One region of the Pseudomonas sp. CP4 genome, then DNA from elsewhere that is predicted to be linked to it. Evidence: predicted binding sites of a transcription regulator. Region 1 holds the regulator's gene; each other region holds the start of a gene.
The links. The regulator FliA, encoded in region 1, starts transcription of late flagellar genes. The targets are predictions, from matches to a motif close to CTAAAGTTTNNNNNNNNNNNGCCGNTAA.
Positions count from the first base shown of each region.

Region 2: ACMYUN_RS19025 (methyl-accepting chemotaxis protein) is a predicted target of FliA. The motif match lies at 1,337-1,364, and genes of this name have one in related genera.
Region 3: ACMYUN_RS21170 (methyl-accepting chemotaxis protein) is a predicted target of FliA. The motif match lies at 1,281-1,308, and genes of this name have one in related genera.

Region 1 is NZ_CP180489.1:1,548,247-1,551,520, forward strand. It holds gene ACMYUN_RS06850 (protein phosphatase CheZ) at 1-773, opposite strand, end outside; gene ACMYUN_RS06855 (chemotaxis response regulator CheY) at 792-1,163, opposite strand; gene fliA (RNA polymerase sigma factor FliA) at 1,331-2,071, opposite strand; gene fleN (flagellar synthesis regulator FleN) at 2,068-2,898, opposite strand; gene flhF (flagellar biosynthesis protein FlhF) at 3,015-3,274, opposite strand, start outside.
Region 2 is NZ_CP180489.1:4,232,903-4,236,176, forward strand. It holds gene clpB (ATP-dependent chaperone ClpB) at 1-560, shown strand, start outside; tRNA gene ACMYUN_RS19005 (tRNA-Asn) at 858-933, shown strand; tRNA gene ACMYUN_RS19010 (tRNA-Pro) at 943-1,019, shown strand; tRNA gene ACMYUN_RS19015 (tRNA-Lys) at 1,025-1,100, shown strand; tRNA gene ACMYUN_RS19020 (tRNA-Pro) at 1,198-1,274, shown strand; gene ACMYUN_RS19025 (methyl-accepting chemotaxis protein) at 1,437-3,062, shown strand; gene ACMYUN_RS19030 (NAD(P)/FAD-dependent oxidoreductase) at 3,271-3,274, opposite strand, start outside.
Region 3 is NZ_CP180489.1:4,712,983-4,716,256, reverse strand. It holds gene ACMYUN_RS21175 (helicase HerA-like domain-containing protein) at 1-1,265, opposite strand, end outside; gene ACMYUN_RS21170 (methyl-accepting chemotaxis protein) at 1,452-3,274, shown strand, end outside.

The DNA of each region.
Region 1 (3,274 bases):
GATAACAAATCGTCCACATCGTCCTGACCGGACACAACGTCTTCTCGTTTATCGGCATGAATCTGCGGACCTTCACCCTGCGAGAGATGTTTTTGTGGATCTTTTTCAGCAAGCATTGCGGCGCGGTCATGTTCGATGCCCGCAAAGCGGTCGACCTGACTGGCCATGAGCACGAGTTTGAGCAGATTGCTTTCGACTTCGGTGACCAGTTGGGTCACACGCTTGATCACTTGACCTGTGAGGTCCTGGTAATCCTGAGCCAGCAGGATGTCGTTGAGGTTGCTCGACACCGCACGGTTGTCCGTGCTGCTGCGTGACAGAAAACCGTCGACCCGGCGCGCCAGTTCGCGGAACTCTTCAGCCCCGACCTCGCGACGCATGAAGCGGCCCCAATCGGCGCTCAAGGTCTGCGCTTCATCAGCGAGACTGTTGACCACCGGCGTGGCGCTTTCCACCAGATCCATGGTGCGGTTGGCCGCGGCTTCCGTCAGCTTGACCACATAGCCCAGGCGTTCGGTGGCGTCGGTGATTTGCGACACTTCCTCGGCCTGCGGCATGTGCGGATCGATCTGGAAATTGACGATCGCACTGTGCAGTTCACGTGTGAGCTTGCCCACTTCCTGATACAGGCCGCGGTCACGGGTCTGATTGAGCTCATGGATCAGTTGCACCGCGTCGCCGAACTTGCCTTTTTCAAGGCTCTCGACCAGTTCGACCGCGTGTTTTTTCAGAGTCGATTCGAAATCGCCCTGTGATGATTCGTTATGCTCCATAGCTCCCCCGCGCATTCATCAGCCGATGCGTTCGAAAATCTTCTCGATTTTGTCTTTCAACGCTTGAGCCGTGAAAGGTTTGACTACGTAACCGTTCACACCGGCCTGAGCGGCCTCGATGATCTGCTCGCGCTTGGCTTCAGCAGTCACCATCAACACCGGGAGGTGCTTGAGTTTTTCATCGGCGCGCACGTGACGCAGCAGGTCGATACCGGTCATGCCCGGCATGTTCCAGTCCGTTACCAGAAAGTCGATGCTGCCGCTGTTGAGCACCGGAATGGCGGTTACGCCATCGTCGGCCTCGACGGTGTTGGTGAACCCAAGATCGCGCAGCAGGTTCTTGATGATCCGCCGCATCGTTGAGAAGTCATCAACGATGAGGATTTTCATGTCTTTGTTCAATTCGACCTCCAAGCAGTCTTAAACGCGCCCAGCACCTGGACGCGCCACTTCAATCAATCGGCATAGCACTCGAAGTTTGTCTGGAGCACAACGGATCGAGACCGGCGCCGTTCATCACCGCACCAGCCTCGTTTCGCAGTGTCCCCACACTGCCTTCAGCGCGCTCGCCACTCCCCCAAACGCCCCCGCAGACGGGCCGCGCACTGGCTGTGTAACTGGCTGACCCGCGATTCACTGACGCCAAGGACTTCACCGATTTCCTTGAGGTTCAGCTCTTCGTCGTAGTACAGCGCCAACACCAGTCGCTCACGCTCCGGCAAATTGGCAATCGCGTCCGCCAGCGCCGCCTGGAAGCGTTCATCTTCCAGATCGCGTGACGGCTCCATATGAGCACTCGCGCCATCCTCGTGCAGCCCTTCGTGTTCGCCGTCCTGCAACAGGTCGTCGAAACTGAACAGGCGACTGCCCAAGGTGTCATTCAGAATCCCGTAGTAATCGTCGAGACTCAATTGGAGTTCGGCCGCAACCTCGTGATCTTTAGCGTCACGGCCGGTTTTAGCTTCAATCGAGCGAATCGCGTCGCTGACCATCCTGGTATTACGGTGAACCGAGCGTGGCGCCCAATCCCCTTTGCGCACTTCATCGAGCATCGCGCCGCGGATTCGAATGCCCGCGTACGTTTCGAAACTGGCGCCTTTGCTGGCGTCGTATTTGGTCGAGACTTCCAGCAAACCGATCATCCCGGCCTGGATCAGGTCTTCGACCTGCACGCTGGCCGGCAGGCGTGCCAGCAAGTGATAGGCAATGCGCTTGACCAGTGGCGCGTAGCGCTCGATCAGTTCGTATTGCGCGTCACGCGCCGACTTTTTGTAAAGATTCATGCCACTGGCGGTCATATCACAGGCCCTGCGGTTTGCTGCACGAGACGCTCGACGAAAAATTCCAGATGCCCGCGCGGGTTGGCCGGCAGCGGCCAGGTGTCGACCTTCTGGGCGATGGCCTTGAAGGCCAGCGCGCACTTGGAACGGGGAAAGGCTTCGTAGACGGCGCGCTGCTTCTGCACTGCCTTGCGCACGCTTTCGTCGTACGGCACGGCGCCGACGTATTGTAGGGCGACGTCGAGAAAGCGATCCGTGACCTTGGTCAACTTGGCGAACAGGTTGCGCCCTTCCTGCGGGCTCTGCGCCATGTTGGCCAGCACGCGGAAGCGGTTCATGCCGTAGTCGCGATTGAGCAACTTGATCAGCGCGTAAGCGTCGGTGATCGAAGTCGGCTCGTCGCAGACCACCAGCAACACTTCCTGGGCGGCGCGCACGAAACTGACTACCGAGTCACCAATGCCCGCAGCGGTGTCGATCACCAGCACGTCGAGATTGTCGCCGATGTCGCTGAACGCCTGGATCAGGCCGGCGTGCTGCGCAGGACTCAGGTGCACCATGCTCTGCGTGCCGGAGGCCGCCGGCACGATGCGAATCCCGCCCGGGCCCTGCAACAGCACGTCGCGCAGTTCGCAACGGCCTTCGATGACGTCGGCCAGTGTGCGTTTGGGTGTCAGCCCCAGCAGAACGTCGACGTTCGCCAGGCCCAGATCGGCGTCCAGCAGCATGACCCGACGGCCAAGCTCTGCCAGCGCCAGGGACAAGTTCACTGACACGTTAGTCTTGCCGACGCCACCTTTGCCGCCGGTCACCGCGATCACCTGTACGGGATGCATGCTGCCCATGTTATTTCTTTACCTTGTCTTGCATAGACGGAGGCCACATTACTGGCTGCGCGTTCACGATCGGAACAATGCGTGGCAGACCATCGATGTAGGTACAAAAACTGTTCATGATTACCTCAGCCAACCTGCTTGGTCGGGCTGTGATAGATATCAGCGAACATGTCAGCCATGGCTTCTTCGCTGGGTTCTTCCTGCATTTGCACGCTGACGGCGCGGCTGACCAGTTGATGACGGCGCGGCAGATGCAGATCATCCGGAATCCGTGGGCCATCGGTCAGGTACGCGACCGGCAATTCATGACTGATCGCCAGGCTCAACACTTCGCCGAGACTGGCCGTTTCATCCAGTTTAGTCAGGATGCAGCCGGCCAGCCCGC
Region 2 (3,274 bases), 2.7 Mb from region 1:
AGCCGTACTCCGTGATCCTCATGGACGAAGTCGAGAAGGCGCACCCGGATGTGTTCAACATCCTGCTGCAAGTGCTTGAGGATGGCCGGCTGACCGACAGTCACGGGCGTACGGTGGACTTCCGCAACACGGTGATCGTGATGACGTCCAACCTGGGATCGATGCAGATCCAGGAACTGGTCGGTGATCGTGAAGCGCAGCGCGCTGCGGTGATGGACGCGCTGACGTCGCACTTCCGTCCGGAGTTCATCAACCGGGTCGACGAGGTGGTGATCTTCGAGCCGCTGGCGCGGGATCAGATCGCCGGGATTACCGAGATCCAGTTGGGTCGTCTGCGCAGTCGTCTGGCCGAGCGCGAGCTGAAGCTGGAGCTGAGCCCGGAAGCGATGGACAAGCTGATCGCGGTCGGTTACGACCCGGTGTATGGCGCACGTCCTCTGAAACGGGCGATCCAGCGCTGGATCGAAAACCCGCTGGCGCAGTTGATCCTGTCGGGTCATTTCATGCCTGGCGACACCGCCACCGGCAAGGTCGAGAACGACGAAATCGTTTTCGGCTAAGCCTTGGCGGCAATGAAACCGGGAAGGCCTCGCAATGCGAGGCCTTTTTTTCGCCAGGCTGTTGAACTCAAAGGAAAAGGCTTGTAAAGTGCGCCCCGCAGTCAGTCACCGGCAGCGTTTCAATCCACTGGGTTGGAATCTGAAATAAGTTGCAAATCATTAACTTGAAAGCAATTTAGGGGGTTGACAGAGGTGTTCTAGGTTGTAGAATAGCGCGCCTCAGACACACGAACGCAGCGATGCGAACGGGTGGCGAGATGCAACAAAGCTTCACCGTTTTAAATTGAAATATGTAGTTCCGTGATAGCTCAGTCGGTAGAGCAAATGACTGTTAATCATTGGGTCCCAGGTTCGAGTCCTGGTCACGGAGCCAATTTCAAACCGGGGTATAGCGCAGTCCGGTAGCGCGCCTGCTTTGGGAGCAGGATGTCAGGAGTTCGAATCCCCTTACCCCGACCATATTTGGGTCGTTAGCTCAGTTGGTAGAGCAGTTGGCTTTTAACCAATTGGTCGTAGGTTCGAATCCCACACGACCCACCATTTTTGAAACCAGTTTGCGCTGGGATCGAATCTTAAGATCAGAGGCCAAAAGCGCTGATCGAAGAAGGCGATCTTTGAAAGGTCGCCTTTTTTTTACCGGGGTATAGCGCAGTCCGGTAGCGCGCCTGCTTTGGGAGCAGGATGTCAGGAGTTCGAATCCCCTTACCCCGACCATATTGAAAATCCTCGTATCGAAAGATACGGGGATTTTTTTTGCCTGCCGAAAGCGGAATCGCTTCAAGTCGTCATACAACCTGCCGATAGCCCGCTAACACGAGGGGACTGCCAACGCTTCGCCCCTTGAACCTGGCCATTACAAGAATAAGGGCGTTCGTCATGTTGCTTCGTCAGTTGAATATTGCTCCCCGGGCTGCCCTGGGATTTGCCCTGATCGCGGTGTTGGTGGCCTTGCTCGGCGTGTTTGCGCTAGGGCAGATGTCGAGCATCCGCGACAGTGAGGTGGCGGTGGAGAACCGCTGGTTGCCGAGCATCCGTGGCGGCGACGAGATCCGTGAACTGATGCTGCGCATCCGCACTATCTCCCTGCGCATGGCGCTCGATCAGGATCCGGCCAACATCGCCACCTATCGCGGCCAGATGGACACCCGCGACAAGGAGTTGAGCGAGAAGATCGCCGCCTACGACAAACTGGTCGACACTGCCGAAGGCCAGCAGCTGTACGACCAGTTCAAGAAAACCTTCGCTGCGTACCGCACTGGCATTGCCCAGTCATTCACCCTCGCCGAGCAGGGCAAGCGTGACGAGCTGACCAAATTGCTGTTGGTCGATATGAAGACTGTGGTCGACGGCTCCGGCAAGCAACTCAACGATCTCGCCGATCTGTTCGCCCGCCAGGTCGCTGCCGAAAGCGAGAAGTCCGCCGCGCATTATGAAACCTCGCGCACCATCGTTACTCTTTTCATTGCCTTGGCAGCGCTGGCTACGGTGGCGCTGGCGATGTTGCTCACGCGCAGTATCGTGCGCCCCCTGAGCAGCGCTGTGGAGGCCGCTGAAAGTGTCGCCAAGGGCGATCTGACCCGACCGATCGAAACCCATGGCAATGACGAAGTCAGCCGCTTGCTCAAGGCCTTGGCGACGATGCAACAGAACCTGCGCGAGACCCTGCAAGGTATCAGCGGCTCAGCCACACAACTGGCCACTGCCGCTGACGAACTGAGCGCCGTCACCGTCGACAGCACCCAAGGCCTGCAAGAGCAGAACAACGAAATCGAGCAAGCCGCCACTGCGGTCAACCAGATGACCGCTGCGGTGGAGGAGGTCGCGCGCAACGCGGTGTCGACCTCCGATGCCACGCGCCAGTCCAGTCAGTCGGCGCAATTGGGCCAGGAGCGCGTCAGCGAAACCGCCAGCGCGATCAATGCGCTGGCCAGCGATGTGCAGAACACCGGTGAACTGGTGCAGTCGCTGGCCAATCAGTCGCAGGACATCGGCAAGGTTCTGGACGTGATTCGCGCCATCGCCGAGCAGACCAATCTGCTGGCGCTCAATGCTGCCATTGAAGCGGCACGTGCGGGTGAAAGCGGTCGCGGTTTTGCGGTAGTGGCCGATGAGGTACGCGCGCTGGCGTATCGCACCCAGCAATCGACGCAGGAAATCGAGCAGATGGTGCAAGGCATGCGCAGCGGTTCGAGCCAGGCGCTGGAGTCAATGCAGGCCAGCGCATCTCGTGCGGCGAGCACTTTGGTTCTGGCCGAGCGGGCGGGTGAGGCGCTGGTGACGATTACGGCGTCGGTGCACGAGATTCACGAGCGCAACCTGGTGATCGCCAGCGCTGCCGAGGAGCAGGCGCAGGTGGCGCGGGAAGTGGATCGCAATCTGGTGAACATTCGCGACCTGTCGGTGCGTTCCGCTGCCGGGGCCGATCAGACCAGCGCGTCGAGCCATGAATTGTCGCAGCTGGCCAATGCCCTGCAGGGCATGGTGCGACGCTTCCAGCTGTGATCGACAGCCAATAAAAAGCCCCGCGCGATGCGGGGCTTGGAATAAAGATCAAAGGTGGGAGCGAGCCTGCTCGCGAATGCGCCGGATCTTCGAGCAGCACGAAAACCTGTGGGAGCCGGGCTTGCCCGCGATAGCGGTGGGTCAGGCAACAGAAATATCAACTGACCCGGCGCCATCGCTGGCAAGCCAGCTCCCACAGATGTTGGCCTTAG
Region 3 (3,274 bases), 2.8 Mb from region 1:
TAGGCCGACTCGCGATCGATCGGCTTGTCATAACGGCCCTTGAACGGCGAGCCGGCGATCAGCACGGTGCGCTCGGTTGCAGTCAGCGGGCCGATCCGCGATTGCGGCGGCGCCACTAGCACGCGCTGGACCATTTCCGGCGTGCCCTTCTCCGTGAGCGTTCCTACCAGCGCCTCGCCGATCCCCAGTTCAGTCAACACCGACAGGCTGTCGAATGCCGGATTCGGGCGAAAACCATCGGCCACGGCGCGCAGGGATTTCTGTTCTTTGGCGGTGAACGCACGCAGACCGTGTTGAATGCGCAAGCCCAACTGCGCCAGCACGTCATCCGGCAGGTCCGCTGGCGACTGGGTGACGAAATACACGCCCACACCTTTGGAACGGATCAGGCGCACCACTTGTTCTAGCCGTTCCTGCAACGCCTTGGGCGTGTCGCCGAACAGCAAGTGCGCCTCGTCGAAAAACAGCGCCAGCAGCGGTTTGTCAGCATCGCCTCGCTCGGGCAGTTGCTCGAACAACTCGGCCAGCAACCACAGCAGGAACGTTGCGTAAACCTTCGGCGCTTCGTGCACCAGCCGACTGGCGTCGAGCAGATGGATGCGTCCACGGCCGTCAGCGCCCGGTTGCAGAATATCCTCAAGTTGCAGCGCCGGCTCGCCGAACAGGGCTTCGGCGCCCTGTTGTTCCAGCGTCGCCAAACGGCGCAGCAGCGCCTGGCTGGAACCGGTGGTCATCAGCGCCGCGTCTTCGCCGAGCAACTGCGGATTGTCCTTGAGGTGATTGAGCAGCGCTTTCAGATCCTTGAGATCCAGCAGGAGCAGACCTTCGCGATCCGCCACTTTGAAAGCCGCGTACAGCGCCGACTGCTGGCTGTCGGTCAGCTCGAGCAGGCTGCCGATCAGCAGCGGGCCCATTTCGCTCAACGTGGTGCGCAGCGGATGACCGGACTCACCGTGAATGTCCCACAGCGTCACGGGATAAGCCTGGGGGGTGTGACCGAGCCACGGCATGCCGGCAATGCGCTCGGCCACTTTGCCCTGCGGGTTGCCGGCAGCACCGAGGCCGCAGAGGTCGCCCTTGATGTCGGCGGCGAACACCGCCACACCGGCGTCGCTGAACGCTTCGGCCAGACGCTGCAATGTCACGGTTTTACCGGTGCCGGTGGCGCCGGCGATCAGCCCGTGGCGGTTGGCCAGGCGCATGGCCTGAGCGATGGGTTGCGCGGCCGGATCAGCGCCGATAACGAGTTGCGAAGAGTCAGGCATTTTCTCACCCAATGGTTAATCTTTGATGACACATGGCCGATACATCAATTGGACAGACCCGTCAGAAAACAGGGTCAGACATTTCCCTAAGGAGAGCCGGAAATATCAGTTTTTCAACCTTGCCCATAGTGCGCGTCTCTATCAAAGCACGCCCAGGACATTAAGACCTTAGCGGAACCCCAAGCCATGAACAAAAACCTGCGCTTCAGCCATAAGATTTTGCTTGCCGCCGCCCTCATCGTCATTGCCGCTTTCGCCTCGTTCACGCTGTACAACGATTGGCTGCAGCGCAATGCGATCCGCGATGACCTGAACAATTACCTCAATGAAATGGGCGAGGTCACCGCCGGCAATATCCAGACCTGGCTCAGCGGGCGCATTCTGCTGATTGAAAACGCCGCGCAGAACATCGCCATCAATCCGGAACCTGCCACGGTCGCCAGCCTGCTCGAACAGAAAAGCCTGACCTCGACGTTCATGGCCACCTATCTGGGCGATGCCACTGGCCACTTCACCATCCGCCCGGATGTGAAAATGCCGGACGGTTTCGATCCGCGCGTACGCCCTTGGTATAAAGGTGCCGAAAGCAGCAGCACCTCGACCCTGACCGAACCCTACATCGATGCGGCCACCGGCCAGTTGATCATTTCCATCGCCACCGCGTCGAAAAAGGCCGGGCAGAGTGTTGGCGTGGTCGGCGGCGACCTGAGCCTGCAATCACTGGTCGATACCCTCGCCGCGCGGGATTTCGACGGCATGGGCTATGTGTTTCTGGTCAGCGCCGACGGCAAGATCCTCGTCCACCCGGACAAGGCTCTGGTGATGAAGTCGCTCAAAGAAGCCTACCCGCAGGACACCCCGCGCATCAGCAGTGATTTCAGCGAAGTGACGGTTGATGGCAAAACCCGCATCGTCACTTTCGCCCCGATCAAAGGCCTGCCGTCGGTGAACTGGTACATCGGTCTGTCGATCGATAAAGACCAGGCCTACGCGATGCTCAGCGAATTCCGCACCTCAGCGGTAATCGCGACCGTTATTGCCGTGGCGATCATCATCGCCCTGCTCGGTATGCTCATCCGCCTGCTGATCCAGCCGCTGCACGTGATGACCCGCGCCATGGAAGACATCGCTGACGGCGAAGGCGATCTGACCAAACGCCTGAACATCATCAATAACGATGAATTCGGCATCCTCGGCACCGCGTTCAACCGCTTCGTCGAGCGCATTCACGGTTCGATCCGCGAAGTGTCCTCAGCTACCGGCCAGGTCAACGAGGTCGCCCTGCGCGTGGTCGCAGCTTCGAACTCGTCGATGTACAACTCCGACCAGCAAGCCTCGCGCACCAGCAGCGTTGCCGCCGCGATCAATCAGCTCGGCGCCGCCGCCCAGGAAATTGCCCGCAACGCCGCGCAAGCCTCGAACCAGGCCAGCGACGCTCGGGGTCTGGCCGAGGACGGCCAGCAAGTGGTCGAGCGCAGCATCAAGGCGATGAACCAACTGTCGAGCATGCTCAGCGCATCGAGCACCAATATCGAGTCGCTGAACAGCAAGACTGTCAACATCGGCCAGATTCTCGAAGTGATCACCAGCATTTCCCAGCAAACCAACTTGTTGGCGCTGAACGCCGCGATCGAAGCCGCACGCGCCGGTGAGGCCGGTCGTGGTTTTGCCGTGGTGGCCGATGAAGTGCGCAACCTCGCGCACCGCACGCAGGAATCGGCGCAACAGGTGCAGACCATGATCGAGGAGCTGCAGGTCGGCGCTCGGGAATCGGTGAGCACCATGAGCGACAGCCAGCGCCACAGTCAGGACAGCGTGGAGATCGCCAACCTTGCCGGCGAACGCCTGAACAGCGTGACCCTGCGCATCGGTGAGATCGACGGGATGAACCAGTCGGTGGCGACCGCGACTGAAGAGCAGACTGCTGTGGTCGAGTCGATCAATGTCGATATTACTGAGATCAACACGCTGAACCAGGAAGGCGTGGAGAACCTGCAAGCGACCTTGCG